One region of the Brenneria rubrifaciens genome, then DNA from elsewhere that is predicted to be linked to it. Evidence: predicted binding sites of a transcription regulator. Region 1 holds the regulator's gene; each other region holds the start of a gene.
What was found. The regulator CRP, encoded in region 1, controls carbon source genes, mostly activating them, when cyclic AMP is high. The targets are predictions, from matches to a motif close to ATGTGANNNNNNTCACAT.
Positions count from the first base shown of each region.

Region 2: focA (formate transporter FocA) is a predicted target of CRP. The motif match lies at 2,102-2,119, and genes of this name have one in related genera.
Region 3: yrbN (protein YrbN) is a predicted target of CRP. The motif match lies at 1,916-1,933, and genes of this name have one in related genera.
Region 4: deoC (deoxyribose-phosphate aldolase) is a predicted target of CRP. The motif match lies at 2,013-2,030, and genes of this name have one in related genera.

Region 1 is NZ_CP034035.1:125,599-129,156, forward strand. Features, by position in the region: gene argD (bifunctional acetylornithine/succinyldiaminopimelate transaminase) at 1-1,076, shown strand, start outside; gene crp (cAMP-activated global transcriptional regulator CRP) at 1,150-1,782, opposite strand; gene EH207_RS00525 (OsmC family protein) at 2,105-2,512, shown strand; gene EH207_RS00530 (phosphoribulokinase) at 2,581-3,450, opposite strand; gene EH207_RS00535 (YheU family protein) at 3,557-3,558, opposite strand, start outside.
Region 2 is NZ_CP034035.1:2,193,414-2,196,971, reverse strand. Features, by position in the region: gene pflB (formate C-acetyltransferase) at 1-1,127, opposite strand, end outside; gene focA (formate transporter FocA) at 1,185-2,042, opposite strand; gene ycaO (30S ribosomal protein S12 methylthiotransferase accessory factor YcaO) at 2,510-3,558, opposite strand, start outside.
Region 3 is NZ_CP034035.1:505,691-509,248, reverse strand. Features, by position in the region: gene EH207_RS02450 (DEAD/DEAH family ATP-dependent RNA helicase) at 19-1,839, opposite strand; gene yrbN (protein YrbN) at 1,832-1,903, opposite strand; gene nlpI (lipoprotein NlpI) at 2,014-2,898, opposite strand; gene pnp (polyribonucleotide nucleotidyltransferase) at 3,034-3,558, opposite strand, start outside.
Region 4 is NZ_CP034035.1:516,386-519,943, reverse strand. Features, by position in the region: gene deoA (thymidine phosphorylase) at 1-896, opposite strand, end outside; gene deoC (deoxyribose-phosphate aldolase) at 966-1,745, opposite strand; gene dmeF (CDF family Co(II)/Ni(II) efflux transporter DmeF) at 2,133-3,116, opposite strand; gene EH207_RS02490 (metal/formaldehyde-sensitive transcriptional repressor) at 3,271-3,546, opposite strand.

The DNA of each region.
Region 1 (3,558 bases):
TTGCCGTTACCGCGCTGGGGCATTGCCATCCCGCTCTGGTCGCCGCGTTGAAACAGCAAGGAGAACAACTCTGGCACACCAGCAATGTTTTTACTAATGAGCCGGCGTTGCGTCTGGCCAGCAAGCTGATTAACGCGACCTTTGCCGATCGGGTGTTCTTTGTCAACTCCGGGGCGGAGGCCAACGAAGCGGCGTTTAAACTGGCGCGCCACTACGCGATTGAACGCCACAGCCCGTACAAGACTAAAATCATCGCGTTTTATAATGCGTTCCATGGAAGAACGTTGTTCACCGTCTCGGTTGGCGGCCAGGCAAAATATGCTGACGGTTTTGGCCCGAAGCCTGCGGATATCGTTCATGTGCCTTTTAACGATCTGGACGCGGTTAGAGCGGTAATGGATGATCACACCTGTGCGGTGGTTCTGGAACCCGTGCAGGGAGAGGGCGGAATTATGCCGGCGACGCCAGCGTTTCTGCAGGGCGTGCGTGAGTTATGCGATCGGCATAACGCGCTGCTGGTGTTTGACGAGGTCCAAAGTGGAATGGGCAGAACGGGAAAACTGTTTACTTATATGCATTACGGTATTACGCCAGATATTCTGACCACGGCGAAAGCGTTGGGGGGCGGTTTCCCGATCAGTGCGATGCTGACAACCGAGGAAATTGCCTCGGTGATGACGGTTGGCGTACACGGTACGACCTATGGCGGTAACCCGCTGGCTTGCGCAGTGGCGGAAGCCGCGCTGGACACCATTAATACGCCGGAAGTGTTGTCTGGTGTGGCGGATCGTCACGAACGGTTTGTCAATGAACTGGAAAAAATTAACCAGCGGCATGGCATTTTCGAACAGATTCGCGGCATGGGCCTATTGCTGGGCGCCGAGCTGACCCCGGAGTGGCATGGCCGGGCGCGTAACTTCCTGGCCGCCGCCGCTGAGCAAGGCGTTATGGTGCTGATAGCCGGTCCGAATGTGATTCGTTTTGTGCCCTCCCTGGTGATTGAAACGGAAGATATCGAGCAGGGAATGGCTAAATTCGCTAAAGCCGTCGAGCAGGTGGTTAACGCCGCAGATTAATGCGCTATTGCCATGAAACAGTTAAAAAAGCGTGAGGTTGGCTTCACGCTTTTTTTGTAGGGTAAGGTAAGACTTAACGAGTGCCGTAAACGACGATCGTTTTGCCATGTGCGGAGATCAGGTTCTGGTCTTCTAGCATTTTAAGAATGCGGCCCACGGTTTCACGTGAACAGCCAACAATTTGTCCGATTTCCTGGCGGGTAATTTTTATTTGCATGCCATCCGGGTGGGTCATGGCATCAGGTTGTTTCGCCAGATTTAGCAGCGTTTGAGCAATACGGCCTGTGACATCAAGAAAAGCCAGGTTGCCGACTTTTTCCGAGGTTACCTGTAGACGGCTTGCCATTTGCGCGGACAGACGCATGAGAATATCTGGATTGACCTGTATTAGTTGCCGGAATTTCTTGTAAGAAATTTCAGCGACTTCACAAGCCGTTTTTGCCCGTACCCAGGCGCTGCGCTCCTGTCCTTCCTCAAACAGGCCAAGCTCGCCGATAAAATCTCCCTGATTGAGATAAGAGAGAATCATTTCTTTGCCTTCTTCATCTTTGATTAGCACTGCGACAGAGCCTTTCACGATGTAGTAAAGCGTTTCTGCTTTTTCACCCTGGTGAATAAGCGTGCTCTTCGATGGATACTTATGGATATGGCAATGAGAAAGGAACCATTCGAGAGTGGGGTCTGTTTGCGGTTTGCCGAGAACCATTCGCTATTATCCTCTGTTGTAATTCACTGCGCAAATCACAGGGCTCAGAGTTCCCTGTACGGCGTGTTAACTGCGACTGCTAAAAAATCAAATTTCGTGTGGGCAGAATGACGTCAGGGAATATACTGGAATTTACTATCTGGCGACGCCATCACCTTCCTTGTATCTGTGTTTGCCCGGAACAGGCAGATGCTACTTTTGTTTTTAACACAGCTTGAGGGAAGTGTCTTGTATTGTCTCGCTTCAGCATGAGAAAGCGCCGGGTATGGCGTTTTTTGTATAGTAACAATATAAATTTTCAAAAATTTTTTAGGGAGACGCTATGCATGCACGGGTGAAATGGATTGAAGGCTTAACGTTTCTTGGCGAGTCCGCCTCAGGACATCAGGTTATGATGGACGGCAATGCGGGTGACAAGGCGCCAAGCCCTATGGAAATGCTGCTGATATCGGTTGGCGGTTGCAGCGCGATCGATGTTGTGTCGATTTTGCAAAAAGGACGTCACGATGTCGCCGATTGTGAAGTGAAATTGACTTCGGAACGGAGAGTGCAAGCGCCTCGTCTGTTTACTCATATCAATTTGCATTTCATCGTGACGGGGAAAGGGCTGACCGATCAGGCGGTAGAGCGCGCGGTGGTATTGTCTGCTGAAAAGTATTGCTCTGTGGCGCTGATGTTGGGGGAAGTTGTTCAGGTTACGCACAGTCATGAAGTCCGGGATTCAGCCTAACCGCGCCTTCCTGACATCGTCGCCATCACAGCGACACGACGCGCCTGATAGGGCGTGATGCTGTGATGCTATTCGATCTTTTTCCCTTCCAGCAGGCGTTGTACCAGCGGCGTCATAATCAGCTCCATCGCCAAACCCATTTTTCCACCGGGAACAACCAGCGTGTTGATATGAGAAATAAACGAGCCTTGCAACATGGCGAGCAGATAAGGGTAATCAATATTGTCCAGCCCCTGAAAATGTATCACCACGAAGCTCTCATCCAGTGAAGGAATGGATTTCGCTGCGAACGGGTTGGACGTATCCACGGTGGGGACGCGCTGGAAATTTAAGTGGGTGCGTGAAAATTGTGGCGTGATGTAAGTGATGTAGTCCTCCATCGAGCGAACGACTGAATCCATCACGGCTTCGCGTGAATGCCCGCGTTCATTGACATCACGAATCAATTTTTGAATCCACTCCAGATTGACGATAGGCACCACGCCGACCAGCAGATCGACGTGTTGAGCCACATTGTGTTGCTCGGTAACCACGCCGCCATGCAGACCTTCGTAAAACAGCACATCCGTGGGTGACGGCATGGGTTCCCAGGGGGTGAATGTACCGGGAACCTGATTGTAGGGAATCGCTTCATCATAGGTGTGAAGGTATTTGCGGGTTTTCCCTCGCCCATGCTGCCCATATTCAATGAACGACTGTTCCAGCAGGCTGAAATCATTGGCTTCGGGCCCAAAGTAGCTGATGTGCCGGCCAAGATCGCGCGCCTTGCGAATGGCCATATCCATTTCCGGGCGGGTGTAACGATGGAAGCTATCCCCTTCGAGCTGGGCAGCCCGCATTTTCAACTGCTGAAAAATTTTATGGAACGCCTGGCTGGTGGTGGTGGTTCCCGCGCCGCTGGAGCCGGTAACGGCTATAATTGGATGCTTATATGACATGTGAGGCTTTACTCCGTGATGGCGGCGCGACTTAGCATCGCCGTCGGTAATCGGGCGCCATCAAAAAAGGGAATAGATATGCACTGCTTTTAGCATATTTAGTCGTTC
Region 2 (3,558 bases), 2.0 Mb from region 1:
CACAGAATGGTCATGTTCGGCTCTGGAGACGGCCCCATGGTGTACAGGGTGTTCAGGAAACGGAAGCTGTTTTTAGTTACCAGCGTACGACCGTCCAGACCCATACCGGCAAGAGATTCGGTTGCCCATATCGGGTCGCCGGAGAACAGTTCATCATATTCAGGTGTGCGCAGGAAACGAACCATACGCAGTTTCATAACCAGATGGTCAATCAGTTCCTGAGCGTCTTCTTCAGTGATTTTACCGGCTTTGAGATCGCGTTCGAAATAGATGTCCAGGAAAGTGGAGACACGACCGAAGGACATAGCGGCGCCGTTCTGCGATTTAACCGCGGCCAGGTAGCCGAAGTAAGTCCACTGTACCGCTTCTTGCGCAGTGGTGGCCGGGCCGGAAATGTCACAACCGTATTTGGCTGCCATTTCTTTGATCTGGCTTAGCGCATGATGCTGATCGGCGATTTCTTCACGCAGACGGATAGTGGCTTCAAGATCTTCACCGTTTTCCAGTTTGGATTGCAGAGAGGTGAACTGGGCGAACTTGTCTTTCATCAGATAGTCGATACCGTACAGTGCTACACGACGGTAGTCACCGATGATGCGACCGCGGCCATATGCATCTGGCAGACCAGTCAGAATTCCTGATTTACGGCAACGCAGGATGTCAGGGGTGTAAACATCAAACACGCCCTGGTTGTGTGTTTTACGGTATTCAGTGAAGACTTTTTTCAACTGAGGGTCCAGCTCACGGCCATAAACCTTACAGGAGCCTTCAACCATTTTGATGCCACCGAATGGAATCAGTGCGCGTTTCAGAGGAGCTTCAGTTTGTAAACCAACGATTTTTTCCAGGCCTTTGTTGATGTAGCCTGCATCGTGAGAAACGATGGTGGAAGCGACGTGGGTGTCAAAATCAACAGGCGCATGTGTGCGGTTTTCCTGTTTGATGCCTTCCATCACGCTGTCCCACAGCGCTGTGGTTGCTTTGGTTGCGCCGGCCAGAAAGGATTCGTCACCTTCATACGGTGTGTAGTTTTTCTGAATGAAGTCACGAACGTTGACTTCATCCTGCCATTCACCTTTGCTGAAACCTTCCCACGCATTAGCCAGTTTTTCATTCAGATCGGTCATTTTACACCTACCTTTTGTATGGATTTTTTAGAACCCGACGTTGCGGCTGATAGCACCTTAGTGCTTGACTCCACCGCGCAAATAAATTACCCAGTATGTTAAGCCTACCAATAAACCACCACCGATGATGTTCCCGATCGTAACAGGGATCAGGTTATCGGTAATGAAGTGGCTGACGGTTAAATGCTCAAACTGAGACGGCACCATACCGATGGCGTTCCAGAATTCCGGCGCCGCGAAATTTTTGATGACGATCCCCATGGGAATCATGAACATATTCGCGATGCTGTGCTCAAAACCGCTGGCGACGAACATAGCGACGGGTAAAATCATCGCAAACATTTTGTCAGTGAGAGTACGGCCCGAATAGCTCATCCACACGGCCAGACAGACCATTAGGTTTGCCAAAATCCCCAGGCTCAGCGCTTCGACGAACGAGTGCTCAAGCTTGTGTTCAGCAGTTTGCAGGACGTTGAGCCCCCATGCGCCGTTAGCGACCATGTGCTCGCCAGAGAACCAAATAAGGGCGACAAAAAACAAGGCGCCCACCAAGTTTCCGATGTAAACATTGGCCCAATTGTAGGCCAGTTGCTTCCAGGTAATACGTCCACTTGCTTTGGCAATGACAATCAATACGGTAGAGGTGAATAAATCCGCGCCACAAACGACAACCAGCATTAACCCCAACGAGAAACATATACCACCGATCAATTTGGCTATACCAAATGGTATCGTCGAAGTGCCGGTGGTAGAGGTAATATAAAAAACAAAGGCAATTGAAATGAAAACGCCAGCGGTAATTGCCAAATAAAAGGTTGTCCACGGTTGTTTTGTTGCTTTATAAACGCCGGCATCTTCGGCAACTTTTGCCATCGCGGCCGGTAGTAATAGCGTAAAGGGGTTGTCAGCTTTCACACTAACTCTCTCTTGAAAATTATTAGCATAGTGATATTAACAAAGCAATATACGGCAGAATTTGACGTGGATCATATTGCGCGAAACTAGCCAGTGTTAAAGCAAAGCAAAATGAAGGTTTTTTGCGTGTAATATCATGATTTTTAATGAGAAAAAATAGTTTAATCTTTGCAATAAGATTTGAATTTAAGGTCGATGACACATAAATCTGGCGTTAATTAATATCATGCTTTGTGTAATTTAAGTACCGCTTGCATGAAGTAATTTAATTGAATATTCACCATTCAGTAACAACACGTATTTAATAATGCTCCATCCGCAGAGAAATATTTCTCTGCGATAAAATAGCCCTTACATAAATAAGGGCTATTACAAAAATTTTATTGAGAAAAATCGGCGGGTTAAAAAGAGGTCTACGGAATGCTTATGTACACCGTCCTCGTTATTTTCTGCCGTCAAAAGCGGTATCAGTTTTTCTGCCAGTGCCGGCGTTTAGCCTGTTGCAGCTTTTCGTAAGCCGCCAGCAGAGACTGATGCGCAGGCAGGGCGCTGAAGTCAGCATCCACCGCGAAAAGTCCGTGGAAGCACTGTTCACCATAAATCGCGGCGCTGGCGGCATCGACCGTTTCACGTCCGTACATTTTGACAAACGCATCATAGTATTCGGAGGGGTCGCGCTCCGGCTCCAGCGCCAGCAGCAAGAGGGTTTGCAGGCAACGATAATAGTTGCTGCGTTGTGCTGTAAACACGGAATCATTAAAGTCCTGTGTCCACTCGGTCCAGCTCAATGCCAGCTCCAGATCGCCTCCCGCCAGCGCCAACATGGATTTCAACTCACCGACACGCAGCGTGAACCAACCGTTATCCTTACCGGTTGCGATACCAAGTAATTCGCGAACGCGGGTGAAGTCATCAAGGCCTTCGTCGTCCAACTGTTGGATCAACGCCAGATAGTCTTCTTTTTCCCAATGGCTGTCAGGCAGGGCAAGCAGCGTTTCACGCAGATGCGCGCCCATGCTGTTATTCGCCAGCAGCAGGTCTTCCGCGGGATAAATGTCTGACATGCCCGGAACCAGTATACGGCAAGCGTAAACGGACAGATGTTCATAGTCAGCAATATAAACTTCTTTATCTTCCTGCTGGAATATCGCCATTAATGTGGCGAATTCTTCTTCCGTGGTGCCGCTGAAGCTCCAGTCGGCAAACGCGTAGTCGGCTTGCTTTTTGAACATGTCCCAGGAGATCATACCGCTTGAGTCGATAAAGTGGGTTTCCAAATTCGCGTGTTCAGCAACTTCTTCATCATCGAATGTCGGCGGAGTGAAAACATCCAGATCTTTCAGGCCGCGTCCCTGCAACAACTCGGTTACGGTACGCTCAAGCGCCACGCCAAAATCCGGGTGCGCACCGAACGAGGCGAAACAGGTGCCGTTGGCGGGGTTAAACAACACAACGCAAATAACTGGGTATTTCCCGCCCAGTGACGCATCGTAAGCGAAAATGGGGAAGCCTTCTT
Region 3 (3,558 bases), 380 kb from region 1:
TTTTCTGGCCTAACCGTATTAAGCGTCCACAGGACGACGACGTGGAGCACGCGGCGCCGCATCACGGTTGAAAGAACGGCGCGGGCCACTGTCACGACCCGCAGGACGACCACCACGACGCTCGCCGCCCTCACGACGTTCATGCGGCTGAGCATCGCCAAGTAACTGCATATTCATCGGCTTGTTCAGAATACGAGTACGAGTAAAGTGTGATAACAAATCACCCGGCATGCCTTTTGGCAGTTCGATGGTCGAGTGAGAAGCAAACAGTTTAATATTGCCGATATAGCGGCTGCTGATGTCGCCTTCATTGGCAATCGCCCCCACAATATGGCGAACTTCGACACCATCATCACGGCCCACTTCAATACGATACAGCTCCATGTCACCCACATCACGGCGCTCACGACGTGCTGGACGCTCTCCGTCACGGCTGTCACGTGGCTCACGGCGACGATCACCACGACCCGCATCATCACGATCGCGGAATTCACGACGCGGACGACGATCAAATACCGGGTCAGGCGGCAGAATCAAAGGACGCTCACCTTGCGCCATCTTCAACAACGCCGCGGCCAACGTTTCAATATCAAGCTCTTCCTGAGGTTGCAGTTTTGCCAGTAGTGCACGATACATATCCAGATCGCTGCTTTCCAGCTGTTGCTGTACTTTAGCGGCAAACTTGGCCAGACGGCGTTGCCCCAGCAGTTCCGCATTTGGCAATTCCACTTCGGGAATCGTCAATTTCATGGTGCGTTCAATGTTACGCAGCAGGCGACGCTCACGGTTTTCCACAAACAGTAATGCACGGCCGGCACGACCGGCACGGCCAGTACGACCGATACGGTGAACGTAGGATTCAGAATCCATCGGGATATCGTAGTTTACCACCAGGCTGATACGCTCAACGTCCAGACCACGGGCGGCAACGTCGGTGGCGATCAGAATATCCAGACGGCCGTCTTTCAGACGCTCCAGCGTCTGTTCACGCAGTGCCTGGTTCATGTCGCCATTCAAGGCCGCGCTACTATAACCGCTGCGTTCTAGCGCCTCTGCCACTTCCAGCGTTGCATTTTTGGTACGCACGAAAATAATCGCCGCATCAAAATCTTCCGCTTCCAGAAAACGAACCAGCGCTTCATTTTTACGAACGCCTTGTGCGGTCCAGTAGCTCTGGCTGATATCGGGGCGCGTCGTCACGCTTGACTGAATGCGAACTTCCTGAGGATCTTTCATGAAACGACGGGTAATACGACGAATCGCTTCCGGCATGGTTGCAGAGAACAGCGCGGTCTGATGCTGAGCCGGGATCTGCGCCATGATATTCTCTACATCTTCAATAAAGCCCATACGCAACATTTCATCGGCTTCATCCAGTACCAGACCACTCAGGTTAGACAGATCCAGCGTACCGCGCTTCAGGTGATCCAGCAGACGCCCCGGCGTACCGACAACGATCTGTGCTCCGCCGCGCAAGGCGCGCAGTTGCACGTCGTAACGCTGGCCGCCATACAGAGCAACCACATTGACACCATGCATATGCTTGGCAAAATCATTACAGGCTTCAGCCACCTGAACCGCCAGTTCGCGTGTCGGGGCCAGCACCAGCATCTGCGGCGCTTTTAACTCAGGTTTTAAATTATTAAGTAATGGCAGAGCAAAAGCCGCAGTCTTACCGCTGCCGGTCTGCGCCATGCCCAGCACATCGCGACCGCTCAGCAGATGGGGAATACATTCAGCCTGAATCGGCGATGGTTTTTCGTAGCCCAGATCGGTCAGGGCATTAATAATCGGAGCAGACAGCCCCAAATTAGCAAAAGAAGTTGATAAATCAGTCATGTACACGTGCCTCATTGTATATGGCGGCCAGTCTACATAACTCGTCGAGAAAATTTTCAGTCATTTTCATTGAAAAGTGTGAACCGGCTCAAATTGGATTAATAAGCGAACAAGAAAGCCCTCACCCGCAAAGGTGATAACCATAGTGTTAGGGCTGATATCGTTGTTCGTCAGCTATTGCTGGTCCGATCCTGATAGGTCGTCTTGCTCTTGGCCTAAAAGCGCCAATTCCAACAATGCATAGCGGTGCTCAACAAAGTTATGAACATTGTTAGCAACCGTCAGCTTGAACAGCGCCAAGGCGGTGTTCTTGTCCCCCAGACTTAGGTAATGCTTACCTAAATAGAAGTCAGTTTCACTGAGATGCTCAGCGAGCGAAGTGTTATCCGTAGCTTCTTCCTGTAGTCGCTGCATCAGTATTTTTTCACTGATACTGCCCAGGTAGAATTCGACAATTTTCCATCCCCAAGGCCCTTTCTGTGCTCTGTCATAACGTTTTTTCAACGCTACCCTGGCCGTCTCTGGATCGATTTCTCGCTCCACAAGGTATAGCCATAACGAACGGAAAGGATCATTTGGATCGTCTCGATAAAACGCCAGCAGATCATCCTGCGCTAACAAGTAACGACCGCCATAATACAAAGCGATGCCCCGGTTTAAACGCGCGTAATTGTAAGTTGGATCAAGCTCTAGTACAGAATCAAACGCCTCATAGGCAGCATCAAAATTGCCTGCCTGCGTTAAGTAAATCCCCAGATAGTTAAAAACCTCTGGTATATCAGGGCGGATCGTCAACGCTTGTGAAAAATCATTTCGCGCCAATGCCCGCAACCCTAAGCTATCATACAGCACTCCGCGCTCATATAATAGCTGTGCGCGTTCATCATCGGTCAATGCCCGGCTCGCAAGGATCTGTTCCATACGCGCCAGAATCACTTCCTGCTGCAAAGTTGGCTGTAACGGAATTGCCAATACCGCATCTTTGCGCCAATCCGTGTTGCTGCATCCTGCCAGCATAAGTGCTGTTGCAACATAACACCAGCGCAAGAAAGGCTTCATTTCCCACTCCCGAAGACGAACATTGAATGAACATCCTGTCCCGGCCTGCTTAATATAAGGATATCCCTATCCTTATAATACATGCAGCACTAAATCGTTAATGCAAACGATCCGCAACTGACAACTGTATAACAGTTATTCTTCCTCAGAAGACGGCACCGCCGCTTCCTGAGGCTGAGTATTTGCTTCTTTAATACTCAAACGAACCCGGCCCTGGCGATCAACTTCCAATACCTTGACCGGCACTTCCTGACCCATTTGCAGATAGTCAGTCACTTTCTCAACGCGCTTGTCAGCAATCTGAGAAATGTGTACTAAACCTTCTTTACCACCACCGATGGCAAAGAAAGCGCCGAAATCAACAATACGCGTCACTTTACCCTGATAGACACGGCCCACTTCGATTTCAGCGGTAATCTCTTCAATACGGCGAATAGCATGTTTAGCTTTTTCACCGTCTGTAGAAGCAATCTTCACTGTACCGTCATCTTCGATCTCAATGGTCGTACCGGTTTCTTCCGTCAACGCACGAATAACCGACCCGCCCTTACCGATGACATCTTTGATTTTGTCAGTACTGATCTTGATGGTATGGATACGCGGTGCGAATTCAGAGATGTCGCCGCGTGGCGTACTGATAGCCTGTTCCATCACACCCAA
Region 4 (3,558 bases), 390 kb from region 1:
CGGGCTCGGGCGTCCGCGGCGGAGTCGGCCAGCCCGCCGGCCAACAGCATTTCTTCGCACAGCGCCATAGTGACTTCATATAAACGCGGGTTGCGGTGCTCGCCGGTCAGGAAGCGCAACGCTTCGCGTATTTCCAGCGCATTACCGGCGCTGGAGGCCAACACCTGATTCATGTCGGTCAACAACGCGCTGGTGCGGCAGCCCGCGTTATTGGCGACACCGACGATGGCCTGAGCCAACTGTTCGGAGAGCGCATAGGTCGGCATCAACGCGCCTGAGCCGACCTTGACGTCCATCACCAGCGCATCCAGCCCTTCGGCCAGCTTTTTCGCCAGAATGGAAGCGGTGATCAGCGGTATCGAATCCACGGTGGCGGTAATGTCCCGCGTAGCATAAAAACGTTTATCCGCCGGGGCTAAAGAGCTGGTCTGTCCGATAATCGCCACGCCGACACGCTGAATAATTTGCCGGAAGGTATTGTTATCAGGGAAGACATTCAATCCGGGGATCGCCTCCAGTTTATCGAGCGTGCCGCCGGTATGTCCCAGCCCCCGGCCTGAAATCATCGGCACATAGCCGCCACAGGCGGCGACCATCGGCCCTAGCATCAGCGAGGTGACATCCCCGACGCCGCCGGTCGAATGTTTGTCCACCAGCGGGCCATTCAGGTTAAACCCTCTCCAGTCGAGTACCGTGCCGGAATCGCGCATCGCCAGCGTCAGCGCCACACGCTCCTCCATCGACATATCATGGAAATAGATGGTCATGGCCAGCGCCGCAATTTGCCCTTCAGACACCGTGTTATCGCACACGCCGTTAATGAAAAAGCGGATTTCTTCGGCACTCAACGGGTTGCCGTCACGCTTTTTACGAATAATTTCCTGAATCAGAAACAAGGCTTGCACTCCTGAAATAAGGGAAGATGCAATGAGAGCGTCATGCGGTGATCTTCCGCTGTCGCGCGCTCAATAGCCGCTCTGCCGGCCTGCCGTCTGATGGCCTAACACCGTCAGCAGGCTGGCTAACAAACTGGATGCGCCAAAACGGAAATGCTGCGCCGTGGCCCAGCCCGCGCCCATGATGTCATCCGCCAGTTGCAGATAAATAGCGGCCTCCTCAACATTTCGCACGCCGCCCGCCGCCTTGAAGCCAACCCGATCGCCCACGCCTTTATCGCGAATCACTTTCAGCATGATTTCCGCGCTCTGCGGCGTGGCATTAACCGGCACTTTACCGGTGGAGGTTTTAATAAAATCCGCCCCCGCGTCAATAGCGATCTCGCTGGCCTGCCGAATCAACGACGGCCGCTCCAGTTCACCGCTTTCAATGATGACCTTCAGCACAACATTGGCGGCCTGACATTCCGTTTTGCAGGCTTTGACCAGCGTAAAACCGGATTGCGCATCGCCAGCCATCAACGCACGGTAAGGAAACACCACGTCGACTTCATCCGCCCCGTAAGCAATCGCCGCCCGGGTTTCCGCCACCGCGATATCGATATCATTATTGCCATGAGGAAAATTGGTGACGGTGGCAATACGGATCGCTGGCGTGCCCTGCTCGCGCAGCACCTTGCGAGCCAGGGGAATGAAACGCGGGTAGATACAGATGGCGGCGGTATTCCCCGCCGGACTATTGGCCTGATGACACAGCGCGATCGCTTTCTCGTCCGTATCGTCATCATTAAGGGTGGTTAAATCCATCAGCCCCAGCGCACGCTGCGCCGCGGTAATTAACGTGGTCATACAACACTCCAACTCGTCAGGGAAACATCAACCGAACGCTCTCAATATCAGTACATTTGGCGAGCGGACTTGGTTCCTTGAAGATAGCGCTCAGGGGAAATCACCGGGAGCGACAACCGAAATCCCTCTCACCGCAGCTAGCCTTCCTCTACACCCTGTGGCGATTCAACACCGGGAACCTCTCACGTATTAAACCACGCCACATCAGGCCATTTTGTGCCTTTATTCACATTTGATGTCAAAAGCAGTGTAACAACGTGGGGTTACATGTGATTTAAATCACATGTAACCCAGACTTCGCACCCTATCGTACCCGTTAATCATAGCGTTTTCTCCCGGTAAACACCGGGAGCGGGATGTAAAACGGATAACGCGAGAGAAGAAAAATCAGCAGGGAAAAGAAATGTTAGCCTTAGCGACGATATTGATTTCAACCGTGATGTGAACAAGTTCTTCATGGATGGCTAATTGCCGCTTGTAGTAATCGGGAGGAACCACCCGATCGGTTGTCAAACTCAGAATACAGGCATACTTTGCCGTTCCCACCCGCCACACATGCAGGTCCGTTAATTCGGCAGGAATCGAACTGGCGTCAATGACTTCCCGAATTTCCTGCACCACCGGCGCATCCATTTCCGCATCCAGCAAAACTTTACCGGTCTGGCGAATCAGGCCATACGCCCACACTGCAACCATAATGGCCCCAGCCATGCCCATGACCGGGTCCAACCAAGCGGCTCCCCAGAATTTACCGCAGATCAATGCCACAATAGCCAGAACGGATGTCGCCGCATCAGCAATCACATGCAGGTAGGCAGAGCGCAGATTCAAATCCTGATGCCCACTATGTTGATGGGAAGCCGACGTAGGATGATCATGATGATGAGCATGGTGATGGGAATGATTGTGGGCGGAGTGATCACGCAACAACCAGGCACAAGTCAGGTTAACCAGTAAACCAACGGCGGCGATCGCAATGGCCTGATCGTAGTAAATTACTGCCGGATTCAGTAGCCGGTCTACTGATTCATACATCATCACAAAGGCGACAATCCCCAGTAGAATCGCGCTGGTAAACCCACCCAGAATCTCAATCTTCCAGGTGCCGAACGTAAAACGGCGGTCCGACGCCAGCCGCCTGGCCGCCGCATAAGCCACGGCAGAAAGCCCCAGCGCCAACGCATGCGAACTCATATGCCAGCCGTCCGCCAGCAATGCCATAGAGTTGAAATACCAGCCTCCCGCAATTTCAACCACCATCATGACAGCGGTGAGCAGGGTAGCGTATCGAGTGTTCCTTTCCGCCAGCGGGTTGCCCTCGTCAAAAACATGACTGTGGGGGTGGGCACCATTTATCTGTATCAGTGACATCCGTTATTCCCTCCTTGTTATACTCCCCCCCAGTATATTACATTTAAGAAAATCATAAAGGTGATCCGGGCAATATCATCGGCACATCCACTTTCTTTTATTCTGCTGCCCCGTCATAGCCCAAACCGGCGATAACGAACGGAGACAAATATGATTACTTCAGATAAGAACGAATAACTGCAACAATCTCTTCCAAATCGTCGCTACGCTCTTGTGATGAATGGCTTTCATCCATCAGATGTTCACGAATATGCCCTTCCAGCACTTCGGTCATCAGGCCATTGACCGCGCCACGGACGGCCGCAATCTGCTGGAGGATATTCAGGCAGGCGGTTTCCTCTTCCAAGGCTTTTTCAACAGATTCCATCTGACCTTTGATACGCCTAACGCGCGCCAGCAGTTTCTTTTTACTTTTAATGGTGTGTGACATACCGACTCCAAC